Regions from separate parts of the Streptomyces sp. NBC_00224 genome, predicted to be linked through region 2. Evidence: riboswitches for the same ligand, from Rfam matches in the RefSeq annotation. Region 2 holds a riboswitch; the other holds the start of a gene.
The links. A riboswitch is a leader RNA that binds a small molecule or an ion and turns the genes downstream of it on or off. The one in region 2 is predicted to bind thiamine pyrophosphate.
Positions count from the first base shown of each region.

Region 1: linked by a shared signal. The riboswitch ahead of OG965_RS29035 (thiamine ABC transporter substrate binding subunit) and the one ahead of thiC (phosphomethylpyrimidine synthase ThiC) in region 2 are both predicted to bind thiamine pyrophosphate.

Region 1 is NZ_CP108106.1:6,467,495-6,475,128, forward strand. Features, by position in the region: gene pyrH (UMP kinase) at 1-572, shown strand, start outside; gene frr (ribosome recycling factor) at 693-1,250, shown strand; gene OG965_RS29025 (phosphatidate cytidylyltransferase) at 1,250-2,368, shown strand; gene rlmN (23S rRNA (adenine(2503)-C(2))-methyltransferase RlmN) at 2,472-3,578, shown strand; TPP riboswitch at 3,597-3,706, shown strand; gene OG965_RS29035 (thiamine ABC transporter substrate binding subunit) at 3,783-4,880, shown strand; gene OG965_RS29040 (ABC transporter permease) at 4,919-6,544, shown strand; gene OG965_RS29045 (ABC transporter ATP-binding protein) at 6,544-7,563, shown strand.
Region 2 is NZ_CP108106.1:4,832,693-4,840,326, reverse strand. Features, by position in the region: gene OG965_RS21575 (LacI family DNA-binding transcriptional regulator) at 1-637, shown strand, start outside; gene OG965_RS21570 (metallophosphoesterase) at 799-1,965, shown strand; gene OG965_RS21565 (hypothetical protein) at 2,138-2,983, shown strand; gene thiC (phosphomethylpyrimidine synthase ThiC) at 3,130-4,908, opposite strand; TPP riboswitch at 4,901-5,035, opposite strand; gene OG965_RS21555 (YibE/F family protein) at 5,107-6,441, shown strand; gene OG965_RS21550 (SsgA family sporulation/cell division regulator) at 6,449-6,886, opposite strand; gene OG965_RS21545 (IclR family transcriptional regulator) at 6,983-7,634, opposite strand, start outside.

The sequences.
Region 1 (7,634 bases), 1.6 Mb from region 2:
GCAACTTCTTCCGTGGAGCCGAGCTCCAGCAGCGCGGCATGGACCGGGCCCGCTCCGACTACATGGGCATGCTCGGCACGGTCATGAACTGCCTCGCTCTCCAGGACTTCCTGGAGAAGGAGGGCATCGACTCCCGGGTCCAGACCGCCATCACGATGGGCCAGGTCGCGGAGCCGTACATCCCGCTGCGCGCGGTGCGCCACCTGGAGAAGGGACGCGTCGTCATCTTCGGCGCGGGCATGGGCATGCCGTACTTCTCCACCGACACCACGGCCGCCCAGCGCGCCCTGGAGATCGACGCCGAGGCCATGCTGATGGGCAAGAACGGGGTGGACGGGGTCTACGACTCCGACCCCCGCGTCAACCCGGACGCCGTGAAGTTCGACGCGCTGGAGTACGGCGAGGTCATCACCCGCGACCTGAAGGTGGCGGACATGACGGCCATCACCCTCTGCCGCGACAACAACCTCCCCATCCTTGTCTTCGAACTGCTCGCCGAGGGCAATATCGCTCGCGCGGTCAAGGGTGAGAAGATCGGCACGCTCGTGAGCGACCAGGGCACCCGGGCCTGACCGGGGGATGGACAATCCCCTGACGGTCGGACACCGTGCAGGGGAAGACGCGGGTTACGCAGGGCCGTTGAGCACCCCACGGAGCACTCCCGGCCCACTCAAGACATGCAGGAGCAAGTGGTGATCGAAGAAATCCTCCTCGAAGCCGAGGAGAAGATGGAGAAGGCCGTCGTGGTCGCCAAGGAGGACTTCGCCGCGATTCGCACCGGCCGTGCGCACCCGGCGATGTTCAACAAGATCGTGGCTGACTACTACGGTGCGCTGACGCCGATCAACCAGCTGGCCTCGTTCTCGGTGCCCGAGCCGCGCATGGCCGTGGTGACCCCGTTCGACAAGAGCGCGCTGCGCAACATCGAGCAGGCGATCCGCGACTCGGACCTGGGCGTCAACCCGAGCAATGACGGCTCCATCATCCGGGTGACGTTCCCGGAGCTGACGGAGGAGCGCCGCCGGGACTACATCAAGGTCGCCCGGACCAAGGCCGAGGACTCCAAGGTGTCGATCCGTTCCGTGCGCCGCAAGGCCAAGGACGCCCTCGACAAGCTCGTCAAGGACAAGGAGTCCGGCGAGGACGAGGTCCGCCGTGCGGAGAAGGAGCTCGACGACACCACCGCGAAGTACGTCGCGCAGGTGGACGAGCTGCTCAAGCACAAGGAAGCAGAGCTGCTCGAAGTCTGATGAACGACTCTTCCTGGGGGGCTCCGCCGCGCCCCGAGCACTGGGGGCCGTCCGACCAGGGGCCTTCCCAGGAGGTGCCTTCGGCGGGCGCTGCCTACGATGCGTATGACGCCCCGTCCCGGACGCACCGATCGCCCGCAGTGCCAGACGCGGGCAGAGACGCCGTAGACCGCGAACAACGTGACCGGGGGGCCGCTCGGGTGAGCGGTCCCCTGTTCCGCGAAGAGACGCCGCAGGAGCCCATGCCCAGCTCGGTACCACCTTCGACTCCGCAGCAGCCGCAGCGGCCCGCGCAGCCGGAGAAGAAGCGGGCCGGGCGCGACCTGCGGGCCGCGATAGGGGTCGGCGTCGGGCTCGGCGCGGTGATCCTGGCGTCGCTGTTCGTCGTCAAGGCCGTCTTCGTCGGGGTGATCGCGGTGGCGGTCGTCGTCGGCCTGTGGGAGCTCACCTCCCGGCTCGACGAGCGCAAGGGCATCAAGGCGCCGCTGGTGCCGCTCGCGGTGGGCGGCGCGGCGATGGTCGTCGCCGGCTACGCGCGCGGTGCCGAAGGCGCCTGGGTCGCGATGGCGCTCACGTCGCTCGCGGTGCTGGTGTGGCGGATGACGGAGAAGCCCGAGGGCTATCTCAAGGACGTCACCGCGGGTGTCTTCGCGGCGTTCTACGTGCCGTTCCTGGCCACGTTCGTCGCGATGATGCTGACCGCCGACGACGGGCCCTGGCGGGTCTTCGTCTTCCTGCTGCTGACCGTGGTCAGCGACACCGGCGCGTACGCCATCGGCTGGCGCTTCGGCAAGACGAAGCTGGCGCCGCGCATCAGCCCCGGCAAGACCCGTGAGGGCCTGCTCGGCGCGGTGACGTTCGCGATGGCGGCGGGCGCGGTGTGCATGCAGTTCCTCATCGACGACGGCCAGTGGTGGCAGGGCCTGCTGCTCGGCCTCGCGGTCGCGGCGAGCGCCACGCTCGGCGACCTCGGCGAGTCGATGATCAAGCGGGACCTCGGCATCAAGGACATGGGCACGCTGCTGCCCGGCCACGGCGGCATCATGGACCGCCTGGACTCCTTGCTGCCTACGGCACCAGTGGTGTGGCTGTTGATGGTCGCCTTCGTCGGCAGCTGACCGGCTGCTTCACCAGGCGCTGACCTGCTGTTTCATCGGTCGGGGGCTCGTTGTCCACAGGACGGCGAGCCCCTTTCCGTATGTCTGAGACACTGGTGGGACCATGCCGAAGCCCGGAGAACTCACTTTCGTCGCCCCCCGCGGAGCCAAGAAGCCGCCGCGGCACCTCGCCGACCTCTCGCCCGCCGAGCGGAAAGAGGCTGTCGCCGCGATCGGCGAGAAGCCGTTCCGCGCCAAGCAGCTCTCGCAGCACTACTTCGCGCGGTACGCGCACGACCCGGCCGAGTGGACGGACATCCCCGCGGCCGCGCGCACCCGGCTCCAGGAGGAGCTGCTGCCGGACCTGATGTCGGTGGTGCGGCACATCTCGTGCGACGACGACACCACCCGCAAGACGCTGTGGCGGCTGCACGACGGGACGCTCGTCGAGTCGGTCCTGATGCGCTACCCCGACCGGGTGACCATGTGCATCTCCTCGCAGGCCGGCTGCGGTATGAACTGCCCGTTCTGCGCGACCGGCCAGGCGGGCCTGGACCGCAACCTGTCGACCGCCGAGATCGTGCACCAGATCGTCGACGGCATGCGCGCACTGCGCGACGGCGAGGTCCCCGGCGGCCCGGCGCGCCTGTCGAACATCGTCTTCATGGGCATGGGCGAGCCGCTCGCCAACTACAAGCGGGTCGTCGGCTCCATCCGCCGCCTCACCGACCCCGAGCCCGACGGCCTGGGCCTGTCCCAGCGCGGCATCACCGTCTCCACCGTCGGCCTGGTCCCGGCCATGCACCGCTTCGCCGACGAGGGCTTCAAGTGCCGCCTCGCCGTGTCGCTGCACGCGCCGGACGACGAGCTGCGCGACACCCTGGTCCCGGTCAACACGCGCTGGAAGGTCCGCGAGGTCCTGGACGCGGCGTGGGAGTACGCGGAGAAGTCCGGCCGCCGCATCTCGATCGAGTACGCACTGATCCGCGACATCAACGACCAGGCCTGGCGCGGTGACCTGCTCGGCCGCCTCCTCAAGGGCAAGCGCGTCCACGTCAACCTGATCCCGCTGAACCCGACGCCGGGCTCGAAGTGGACCGCCTCGCGCCCCGAGGACGAGAAGGCGTTCGTCGAGGCCATCGCCGCCCACGGGGTGCCGGTCACCGTCCGGGACACCCGTGGCCAGGAGATCGACGGAGCGTGCGGACAGCTCGCCGCGTCCGAGAGGTAGTCTGGGCTCGAAATTTGCATATTCCGACAGGGGAGCGCCACAGCGCTGAGAGTGCGACACCGTCAGGTCGCAGACCCTCTGAACCTTGCCCAGGTCATTCTGGGTAGGAAGTTCGGTCATCACTCAAGCTGTTGCGCCCTGCTCGCCGCCGCCCGGTGAGCAGGGCCGCGTCTCTTCCTGGTCCCACCAGGAGGATCCACAACCATGCGCAGTACGAAGAAGTTGGCGGCCGGCGCGCTCGCCGCCGCCCTCGGGGTCAGTACGCTCGCCGCGTGCGGCGGCAAGGACGACGGCGCCGGCAAGTCCGACGGCGGCACCATGTCCAAGACCGTCACGCTGGTCAGCCACGACTCGTTCGCCGCCTCCGACGCGGTGCTCAAGGAGTTCACCGCGCAGACCGGCTACACGGTCAAGGTCCTCAAGAGCGGCGACGCGGGCGCGGCGCTCAACCAGGAGATCCTCACCAAGGGTTCCCCGCGCGGCGACGTCTTCTTCGGCGTCGACAACACCCTGCTCTCGCGCGCCCTCGACAACGGGATCTTCACCCCGTACGAGGCGAAGGGCCTCGCCGCCGTCCCCGCGGCCGTCCAGCTCGACCAGGGCAGGCACCGGGTCACGCCGATCGACACCGGCGACATCTGCGTCAACTACGACAAGAAGTACTTCGCGGACAAGAAGCTCAGCCCGCCGAGCTCCTTCGCCGACCTGATCAAGCCCGAGTACAAGAACCTGCTGGTCACCGAGAACGCGGCGACCTCCTCGCCGGGCCTGGGCTTCCTGCTCGGCAGCGCCGCCCAGTACGGCGACGACGGCTGGCAGGACTACTGGAAGAAGCTCAAGGACAACGGCGTCAAGGTCGTCGACGGCTGGGAGCAGGCCTACAACCAGGACTTCTCCGGCTCGGCCGGCGGCAAGAAGGCCAAGGGCGACCGCCCGCTGGTCGTCTCCTACGCCTCCAGCCCGCCCGTCGAGGTCCTGTACGCCAAGCCGCAGCCCACCGAGGCCCCCACCGGCGTCGCCACCGGCACCTGCTTCCGCCAGACCGAGTTCGCCGGGCTCCTCAAGGGCGCCAAGAACGAGGCGGGCGGCAAGGCGCTCCTCGACTTCCTGATCTCCAAGAAGTTCCAGGAGGACATGCCGCTCAACATGTTCGTGAACCCGGTGCTCAAGGACGCCAAGCTGCCCGAGCTGTTCACCAAGTTCGGCGCCACGGTCACCGAAACGCACGACGTCGCTCCGGAGAAGATCTCCAAGAACCGTGAGCAGTGGGTCAAGTCGTGGTCCTCGCTCGTGCTGAAGTAAGCCGCACGCCCGGCGCGAAGAGGGTGCGCGCGAACGCGGTGCGGCTCGGCCTGATGGCCCTGCCGCTCGCGTTCTTCGCGCTCTTCTTCGCCTGGCCCGTGGCCGCGATCGTCGGCCGCGGGCTGCGCGTCGACGGCGTCTGGCACCTCGGCCGGATCGGCGAGGTGATCACCGACCCGGACATCGGGCACGTCCTGTGGTTCACCACCTGGCAGGCGCTCGCCTCCACCGCGCTCACCCTGCTGATCGCGCTGCCCGGCGCGTACGTCTTCGCGCGCTTCGACTTCCCCGGCCGCCAGCTGCTGCGGGCCGTGGTCACGGTCCCCTTCGTGCTGCCCACCGTCGTCGTCGGCACCGCCTTCCTGGCGCTGCTCGGCCGGGGCGGGCTCCTTGACGAGCTGTGGGGCGTACGGCTCGACACCACGGTGTGGGCGATCCTGCTCGCGCATGTCTTCTTCAACTACGCGGTCGTCGTACGGACCGTCGGCGGCCTGTGGGCACAGCTCGACCCGCGCCAGGAGGAAGCCGCCCGGGTCCTCGGCGCCTCCCGGTTCGCGGCGTGGCGCACGGTGACCCTGCCCGCGCTCGGGCCCGCCGTGGCGGCCGCCGCCCTGATGGTCTTCCTCTTCACGTTCACCTCGTTCGGCGTCGTGCAGATCCTCGGCGGCCCCACCTTCTCCACGCTCGAAGTGGAGATCTACCGCCAGACCGCCCAGCTCCTCGACCTGCCCACCGCCGCGGTCCTGACCCTCGTCCAGTTCGCCGCGGTCGGCGCGGTCCTCGCCGTGCACGCCTGGACGGTACGGCGGCGCGAGAGCGCCCTGAAGCTCGTCGACCCCGCGCGCACGGCCCGGCGCCCGCGCGGCGCGGGACAGTGGACGCTGCTCGCGGCGGTGCTGGCCGTGGTGGCCGTACTGATCCTGCTGCCGCTGGGCGTGCTGGTCGCCCGCTCCCTGGACACCCCCGACGGCTACGGCTTCGGCTACTTCCGCTCCCTCCAGTCGGTGGGGGCGGGCGGAACGTTCCTGGTGCCGCCGCTGGAGGCGGTGTGGAACTCCGTGCAGTACGCGCTGGCCGCGACCGGGATCGCGGTGGTCGTCGGCGGACTGGCGGCCGCGGCCCTCACCCGCCGCGGAGGACGCCTGGTCCGAGGCTTCGACGCGCTCCTGATGCTGCCGCTCGGGGTCTCCGCCGTCACCGTCGGCTTCGGCTTCCTGATCACCCTGGACCGGCCGCCGCTGGACCTGCGCACCTCCTGGATCCTGGTGCCGCTGGCCCAGGCGCTGGTGGGTGTGCCCTTCGTCGTACGGACCATGCTTCCCGTACTGCGCGCGGTCGACGGACGGCTGCGCGAGGCGGCCGCCGTGCTCGGCGCCTCGCCGCTCAGGGTCTGGCGGGAGGTGGACCTGCCGCTGGTGCGGCGGGCGCTGCTGATCGCTGCGGGCTTCGCGTTCGCGGTCTCGCTCGGGGAGTTCGGTGCGACCGTGTTCATCGCCCGCCCCGACCGCCCCACCCTGCCGGTCGCGGTGGCGCGCCTGCTCGGCCGGGCCGGGGACCTCAACTACGGCCAGGCGATGGCACTCAGCACGATCCTGATGGTGGTGTGCGCCCTGTCCCTGCTGCTCCTCGAACACCTTCGTACGGACCGGACCGGAGAATTCTGATGCTGAAGCTCGACGGGGTGACGGTCCGGTTCGGCGAGCGGGCCGCGCTCGACGCGGTCGACCTGGAGGTCGCCGAGCACGAGACGGTGTGCGTGCTCGGGCCCAGCGGCAGCGGCAAGTCCACGCTGCTGCGAGTGGTGGCCGGGCTCCAGCCGGCCGACGCGGGGCGGGTGCTGCTCGCGGGCGCGGACCAGACGAGTGTGCCCGTGCACCGGCGGGGCGTGGGCCTGATGTTCCAGGACCACCAGCTGTTCCCGCAGCGGGACGTCGCCGGGAACGTGTCCTTCGGCCTGCGCATGCGCGGTGTGCCGCGAGCCCAACAGGCCGCCAGGGTCGAGGAGTTGCTGGAGCTCGTGGGGCTGCCCGGGGCGGGGCGGCGGGCGGTCGGGGCGCTCTCCGGCGGCGAGCAGCAGCGCGTCGCCCTCGCACGCGCGCTCGCGCCCTCGCCGCGGCTGCTGATGCTGGACGAGCCGCTGGGCCAGCTGGACCGTACGCTGCGGGAGCGGTTGGTGGTCGAACTGCGTTCCATGTTCGGCCGGTTGGGCACGACCGTGCTCGCCGTCACGCACGACCAGAGCGAGGCGTTCGCGCTCGCCGACCGGGTCGTGGTGATGCGGGACGGCCGCATCGCCCAGACCGGTACGCCGCTCGACGTCTGGCAGCGGCCGGCCTCGGAGTTCGTGGCGCGTTTCCTCGGCTTCGAGAACGTGGTCGCGGCGACGGTGTCGGGGTCGGTGGCGTCGACGGAGTGGGGCAAGGTGCCGGTGCCGGCGGGCTCGCCGCAGGGGTCCGTACGCCTCCTCGTCCGCCCGGCGGGGGTCCGGCTGCTCCCGGCCGAGGAGGGTCTGGAGTGCGAGGTCCTGGCCCGCACGTTCCGGGGCAACCACGTCGCCCTGCGCCTGCGCCCTCGCTCCGGTCCGCTGTTGGAGGCGGAGTGCGGGGTGCGGGACGCGGTGGGGGTGGGGGAGTTGGTGGGGGTGGGGTTTGTGGGGGCGGAGGTTGTGGTTCTGGAGGGTTGAGCCCCTCCCCGCCGGGGCTGCGCCCCCCGGACCCTCTTGTTTGTCTGCGGGTTCGGTGGGGGCTGGTCGCG
Region 2 (7,634 bases):
CAACGACCACGAGGCCGCCGTACTCGAACTGCTCGACCATCTCGCAGCCGCCGGCGCCCGCCGGATCGGCCTCCTCACCGGCACCACCACCGACACCTATACCCGGCTCTCCACCGAGGCGTATCTGAGCTGGTGCGAGCGGGTCGGGCAGGACCCGGTCTACGAGTCCTACCCCGCCCACGACCCGTGCGCGGGCGCCGTCGCGGCCGACCGGCTGCTCGCCCGCCCGGACCGCCCCGACGCCGTGTACGGACTGTTCGACCCCAACGGCACCGATCTGCTGGCGGCCGCCCGCAGATACGGCCTGCGGGTGCCCGAGGACCTGCTGCTCGTCTGCTGCAGCGAGTCCACCGTGTACGCGAGCACCGAACCGCCCATCACCACCCTCTCGCTCAAGCCCCGGCGCATCGGCACCGCCGTGGTCCAACTGCTCATCGACGCCATCGAAGGCATCGACCACGGTCACCCGATCGAGCAGGTGATACCGACCGAACTCATCATCCGCACGTCGTCGCAGCGCCGGTCGCCGCGTACGACGGTCAGTCCCCCGCGCTCCCCCGTCGCGGAACCCAGGGGACTCGGCCAGGACCCGAACGTGCCGGACAGGAGCCCCGACAGCGATGCGGACAAGGACTAGACCAACACATTGGGGGACATAACAACCGGGGAAGCAAGGCCGCGCCCGGATTCACCACCCCTGGTGCGTCACACAGCACGAGCCTCATTCCTATGATGGGCGCACGACACCACGGATCCCCGCCCGACCAGGGGGGTCCCACGGTGTACGGCGGCGCGACGGTGGTGGAGGGGTCGATGACTCAGGGGGCCGGTCAGGGACCCGAGCGGACGGAGACGTTGCGTGACTTCCGGGTGCCTCCGTACGCGCAGGCTCCCGCGCATTCCGCGCAGGTCCCCCCGCCGCCCCCACCAGTCGAGATGCCTCCACCGGCGCAGCCGCATCCTCCCGCGGCCGTGCACCCGGCGGAGGCGTACCCCCCGGACATCCACCCGGGGAACGCCTTCGCGGACGACGAGCCGCCCGAGGGCTACACCCCGACGGCACGCGACCTCCCGGTGATCAACCGGGGGGACACCGTGCAGGTCCGGGTGCAGACCGACCCCACCCCGGCGCCCCTGCCGGACGGGCTCGGGCCGCTCTACGTCGTGGGCGACGTCCACGGCTACCTCGACGAACTCCTGGCCGCGCTGCGCGAGCAGGGGCTGATCGACGTCGACGCGAACTGGGCCGCGGGCAATGCCCGCCTCTGGTTCCTCGGCGACTTCACCGATCGCGGTCCCGACGGCATCGGCGTCATCGACCTGGTGATGCGGCTGTCGGCCGAGGCCGCGGCCGCCGGCGGCTACTGCAAGGCCCTCATGGGCAACCACGAGCTGCTCCTGATCGGCGCCAAGCGTTTCGGTGACACCCCGGTCAACTCCGGTGCGGGCACCGCCACCTTCCAGGCCGCCTGGCTGCTCAACGGCGGCCAGAAGGTCGACATGGATCGCCTCCAGGACGTCCATCTGCAGTGGATGTCCCGCCTCGACGCGATCGAGCAGGAGGACGGGCATCTGCTGATGCACTCCGACACCACCGCGTATCTGGAGTACGGCGACTCCATCGAGGCCGTGAACGACACCGTGCACGCGCTGCTCACCCGCAACGACGCCGACGAATGCTGGGACCTGTTCCGGAAGTTCACCAAGCGCTTCGCCTTCCGCGACGACGGTGGCCCCGAGGCCGCGCGTGAGCTGCTCTCGGCGTACGGCGGGCAGCGGGTGGTCCACGGACACAGCCCGATTCCCTATCTGCTGGGCGAAGTGGGTACCGAAGACGGCGAGGAAGACTCCCGTCCGGTCGTGGAGGGACCGCATGTGTACGCGGACGGCCTCGCCATCGCCATGGACGGTGGGGTGACCATGGCCGGAAAACTGCTGGTCGTGCAGTTGCCTCTGCATGACTGACGCGTAATCGGGAAAACACCGGCTCGGGCGGCAGCAAGGTGATTTCGGAAACACCCTGTCACCCCGTGCCGTAACCGCTCTACCATCGGCTTATCCGTAGCAGGCTCTCCTCCGTTTCCGCCCGATTGCCCGTTCGTCAGGCGGGCTTTCCGGCCCTACGGAGCATCGGGGGATGCACATGAACAGCGCTCCGCACCTGCTGACCGAGGACCGCCCGGAGTTCGAGCGGATCCTCGACGACGCACTGCGCACCGCGCCCGACCGGCCTGAGCTGGCCGGCGTAGGAGTAAGGCTCAACACCGAGCAGTTGCGCACCATGGTGCTCAACGCCGGTGCCCTCGTCTCGGCGGCCGCGGCGGCCGAGTACGACCACTACGTCAGGGTGCGCGAGGAGTTGCGCACGCCCTCCACCCCCGCGCTCACATCGGAGCGCGGCTCGGTGATGACGCCTCCGGTGGTCGACAGCCCGGAATCCACCTCGGGTGCAGGCGTCGGCGCGGTCGTCGCGGTGCTGGCGCCGGTCCTCTCCGGGACCGCCGCCGCGATCTTCCTGTTGGTGGGCTACATCCTGAAGATGCTCAACCCCGAGCCCGCCTTCGCCGACACTTTACTGACCGCCGGCTGGTTCTTCGGCGCGCTCACCGCGGCCGCGATACTCGCCGCCGCGATCAGCCTCCTGCTCACCGCGATCCGCAACGGCGCCACCCAGGTCGTCGCCGAGCCGGAGGAGGCCGAGGTGGGCGACGAGAGAACGCAGGAGGTCTCCCGGGCCCGTGACGCATGGCGCCACGCCCTGGTGGAGCGGGGCATCTACCCGTTCCTGCGTGAGGCGCTGGCCGACCCGGGTGCCGGTCCGGGTGCGCCGAGGCGCCGCTCGGCGGGCCGGATACCGAGCCTCGGCTACGACCGGCCCGACTTCGACAGCCCGGGTGACTCGTCCAAGGGGACCCGGCCCAGCTTCACCAGCCCGGACTTCACCAGTCCCGACTTCGGGGGCCCCGAACACCAGCCGGAGTGACCGGCTTCGGGGCGCCCGTTTCACGTGAAACCGCCGGGATCCCACCGGGAAACCACCGGCGCGTTCGTTTCACGTGAAACCACGGCCGCGCATGTTTCACGTGAAACAGGGATCGCTGTTTCACGTGAAACATCGGTACGCGGACGTCACTCCGCGATCGGCAGATAGACGCGGTTGCCCGCCTCGGCGAACTCCTTGGACTTCTCCGCCATCCCGGCCTCGATGTCCCCCGCCGCCAGATCCCCGCCGTGCTGGCGCCGGATGTCCTGCGAGATCTTCATCGAGCAGAACTTCGGCCCGCACATCGAGCAGAAGTGCGCGGTCTTCGCCGGCTCGGCGGGCAGCGTCTCGTCGTGGAACTCCCGGGCGGTGTCCGGGTCGAGGGCCAGATTGAACTGGTCCTCCCAGCGGAACTCGAAGCGGGCGTCCGAGAGCGCGTCGTCCCAGTCCTGGGCGCCCGGGTGCCCCTTGGCGAGGTCGGCCGCGTGCGCCGCGATCTTGTAGGTGATGACGCCCGTCTTCACGTCGTCGCGGTTCGGCAGGCCCAGGTGCTCCTTGGGCGTGACGTAGCAGAGCATCGCGGTGCCCCACCAGGCGATCATCGCCGCGCCGATGCCGGAGGTGATGTGGTCGTACGCCGGGGCGACGTCGGTGGTCAGCGGGCCGAGCGTGTAGAACGGCGCCTCCTCGCAGATCTCCTGCTGGAGGTCGATGTTCTCCTTGATCTTGTGCATCGGGACGTGGCCCGGGCCCTCGATCATCGTCTGGACGTTGTGGCGCTTGGCGATCGTGTTGAGCTCACCGAGCGTGCGCAGCTCGGCGAACTGCGCCTCGTCGTTGGCGTCCGCGATGGAGCCCGGGCGCAGGCCGTCGCCCAGGGAGTACGTCACGTCGTACGCCGCGAGGATCTCGCACAGCTCCTCGAAGTTCTCGTACAGGAACGACTCCTTGTGGTGCGCGAGGCACCAGGCGGCCATGATCGAGCCGCCGCGCGAGACGATGCCGGTCTTGCGGCGGGCGGTGAGCGGCACGTACCGCAGGAGCACCCCGGCGTGGACCGTCATGTAGTCGACGCCCTGCTCGGCCTGCTCGATGACCGTGTCCTTGTAGACGTCCCAGGTCAGCTCCTCGGCGCGGCCGTCGACCTTCTCCAGCGCCTGGTAGAGCGGCACGGTGCCGATCGGGACGGGGGAGTTGCGCAGCACCCACTCGCGGGTGGTGTGGATGTTGCGGCCGGTGGAGAGGTCCATGACCGTGTCGGCGCCCCAGCGGGTGGCCCAGGTCATCTTGTCGACCTCCTCCTCGATGGAGGAGGTGACGGCGGAGTTGCCGATGTTGGCGTTGACCTTCACCAGGAACCGCTTGCCGATGATCATCGGCTCGATCTCGGGGTGGTTGACGTTGGCGGGCAGCACCGCGCGCCCGGCCGCGATCTCCTCGCGCACGACCTCGGGCGAGACGTTCTCGCGGATCGCGACGTACTCCATCTCCGGGGTGATCTCGCCCCGGCGGGCGTACGCGAGCTGGGTGACGGCCTGGCCGCCTCGGCCCCGGCGCGGCTGGCGCGGCCGGCCCGGGAACACCGCGTCGAGGTTCTTCAGCCCGCCACGCGGCGAGGTGTGCTTGATGCCGTCGTCCTCGGGGCGCACGGGGCGGCCCGCGTACTCCTCGGTGTCCCCGCGCGCGATGATCCAGTTCTCCCGGAGCGGGGCGAGTCCGCGGCGGACGTCCGTCTCGATGTTCGGGTCCGTGTACGGCCCGGACGTGTCGTACAGCGTGACGTCCTTGCCGTTGGTGAGGTGCACCTGGCGGACCGGCACCCGGAGGTCGGGGCGCGAGCCCTCGACGTATCCCTTGTGCCAGCCGATGGACTTCCCGGCCTCGCTCTGATTCGAGGCAGGCGTGCGTGCGTCCTGAACGGTCATGAGACCTACTCCCTACGCCGGCATTACCCGGTAACAGGTTCGGCGGTCGGCGCAGCCACTTCCGTACGGTTCGTACGGCTTTCAGCGCCCTCTCAGCCCGGTGCTCCGAGCTCCCGCGTGTGCAAAGGTGTCACCACGCTAGCGTCATCGCCAGCGCGCTGAACAGAGGGGCCCCACCGTTCTTGCGATGATCGGGCGGTGACGTCAGCAGAGCAGCCCCCCGAAGACGCCCACGGACACCCGCACGGCCAGACCTCCGGGCACACGCACAGCCACGGTCCCGCGGCGCCCGTCTCCAAGCATCTCCGCAAGGTGATCGCCGCCGTGCTGATCCCTTTCTCGGTCGCGGTGCTCGTCGGCCTGGCCGTGCTGTGGCCCGGGGGATCCCCGTCCCACCAGCGCACCGGAGTCGGCTTCGACCGCCAGACCCAGCAGGCGAAGGTCGTCGCACTCCAGAAGGTCGACTGCAAGACGGTCAACGGCGGTCAGACCCCGTCGAACGGCAACACCTCGACCGCCAAGGGCCAGGAGGCCGAGCGCTCCGATCGGGGCCTGTGCGCCAAGGCGACCATCGAGGTCACCAGCGGCAAGGAGAAGGGCCGCACCTTCACCGAGATCGTCCAGCCGGACGCTCCGCGCCAACTGCACAAGGGGCAGGGCGTGATCGTCGCGTACGCCCCCGACGCCCCGCACGACCTGCAGTATTCGGTGACCGATGTGAACCGGCGGCTCCCGATGGCGCTGCTCGCGGGCATCTTCGCCCTCGCGGTCGTGGTCGTCGGCCGGCTGCGCGGGGTGATGGCGCTCGTCGCGCTGGTCGTCTCGTTCGCCGTGCTGACCCTGTTCATCCTGCCGGCGATCCTCCAGGGCTCCAATCCGCTGCTGGTCGCGGTGGTCGGGTCGAGCGCGATCATGCTGATCGCGCTGTACATGTGCCACGGCCTGTCGGCGCGCACCTCGGTCGCCGTGCTCGGCACGCTGGTCTCGCTCGTCCTGATCGGGCTGCTCGGGTCGCTCTTCATCGGCTGGGCCTCGCTGACCGGTAACACCGACGACAACACCGGCCTGATCCACGCGCTGTACCCGAACATCGACATGTCCGGTCTGCTGCTGGCCGGCGTGATCATCGGATCGCTCGGGGTGCTCGACGATGTGACGGTCACCCAGACGTCGGCGGTCTGGGAGCTCCACGAGGCCAATCCGACGATGGGTCCGCGCGGGCTGTACCGGGCGGGCATCCGGATCGGCCGCGACCACATCGCGTCGGTGGTCAACACCCTGGTCCTGGCGTACGCGGGCGCGGCGCTGCCGCTGTTGCTGCTGTTCTCGATCGCGCAGAGCAGCGTGGGGACGGTGGCCAACAGCGAGCTGGTCGCCGAGGAGATCGTCCGGACGCTGGTGGGCTCGATCGGCCTGGTGGCCTCGGTCCCGGTGACCACCGCCCTCGCGGCGCTGGTGGTCTCGGCCGACCGCCCGGCCGTCGCGGCACGCGGGCCGGTGCGCGGCGGACGAGGCAAGCGCCGCAAGAAGTAGGCGGCGCTCAGCCCGCGTTCTGCTCCTCGGCCAGGATCCGCCCCAGCGCCTCGTCCAGATGTCCGTCGAAGTCGCCGAGCGCGCGCTCCTGCCCCAGCGGTACGAGCTTGTCGGTGCGGTCGAGGAAGGCCACCAGCGGGCCGGCCCCGGCCCGGAAGAGCGCCCGTTCGCCGCCCACCTGGAGGCGGATGTGGACGTCGCAGAGCTCCTCCGGGCAGGAGGGCGCGATGTGCACATCGCCGTCGCCGGTGGGGGTGTTGATGCCGTCGAGCAGCAGTTCCCGCCCGAACGTCCATGTCACGGGTTCGTCGCCGGGAAGGTGGAAGGTCATGCGGACCGCGTACGGATCGTCGGCGCGGTATGTGAGCTCCACCGGGATCCTGAAGGAGAGCTCCTCGGAGACGAGGAAGCTCATCATGACCTCTGCCAGGACCTCACGCATCATGTACCCCGCTGTAGCTGAAATGGCCAGGAATGATCCCCCCTGGCCCTCTTGACGCAATCGTGCTGGAAGCACTAACAGATCACAAGGAGTGAGTTTTCAGATACTGATAGAGAACGCGAGGGAGCCGAGGAGACGGCCGACTTCGCCACGGAGCTGCTCGATCGCCGGAATCAGGCGTTCTTGCTGGTGGAGGGGGAGGGAAATGGCCATGGTGGCGGCTCCGGAGCCCGCCGCGATCGGGATGGCCGCGCAGACCGTGCCCAGTGCGTACTCCTGGCGTTCGACGACCGGTTGCATACGCTCCGTAGCCGCGAGGCGGTCCAGGAGGGCCCGGCGGTCGCGTACGGAATAGGGGGTGACCGCGCGGACGGGGTGCCGGTTCAGATGGTCCTCGCGGGCCTTCTCGTCGAGTTGGCTCAGCAGGCACTGGCCGATGGCGTGCGCGTGCCCGGTCTCCCGGAAGTCGGCCCACTCCTCGACGGCCGGGGCCGACGGCGTGTCGGCCACTCCGGCGATCTCGATCTCACCCTCGCGGTAGACCGCGAAGTAGACGGGGACCCCGATGGCGTCGCGCCACTCCGCGAGAGAGCGGCTGATCTTGGTGCGCCGATTCTGCATCGCCCCGCCGTCCGCCAGCCGCTCGGCGGCCTCGCCGAAGACGAACACACCGTTCTCTCGGCGCAGATAGCCCTCGTGGGTGAGGGTGCGCAGCAGGTGGTACGCGGTGGGGAGCGGCAGTCCGGCCTCC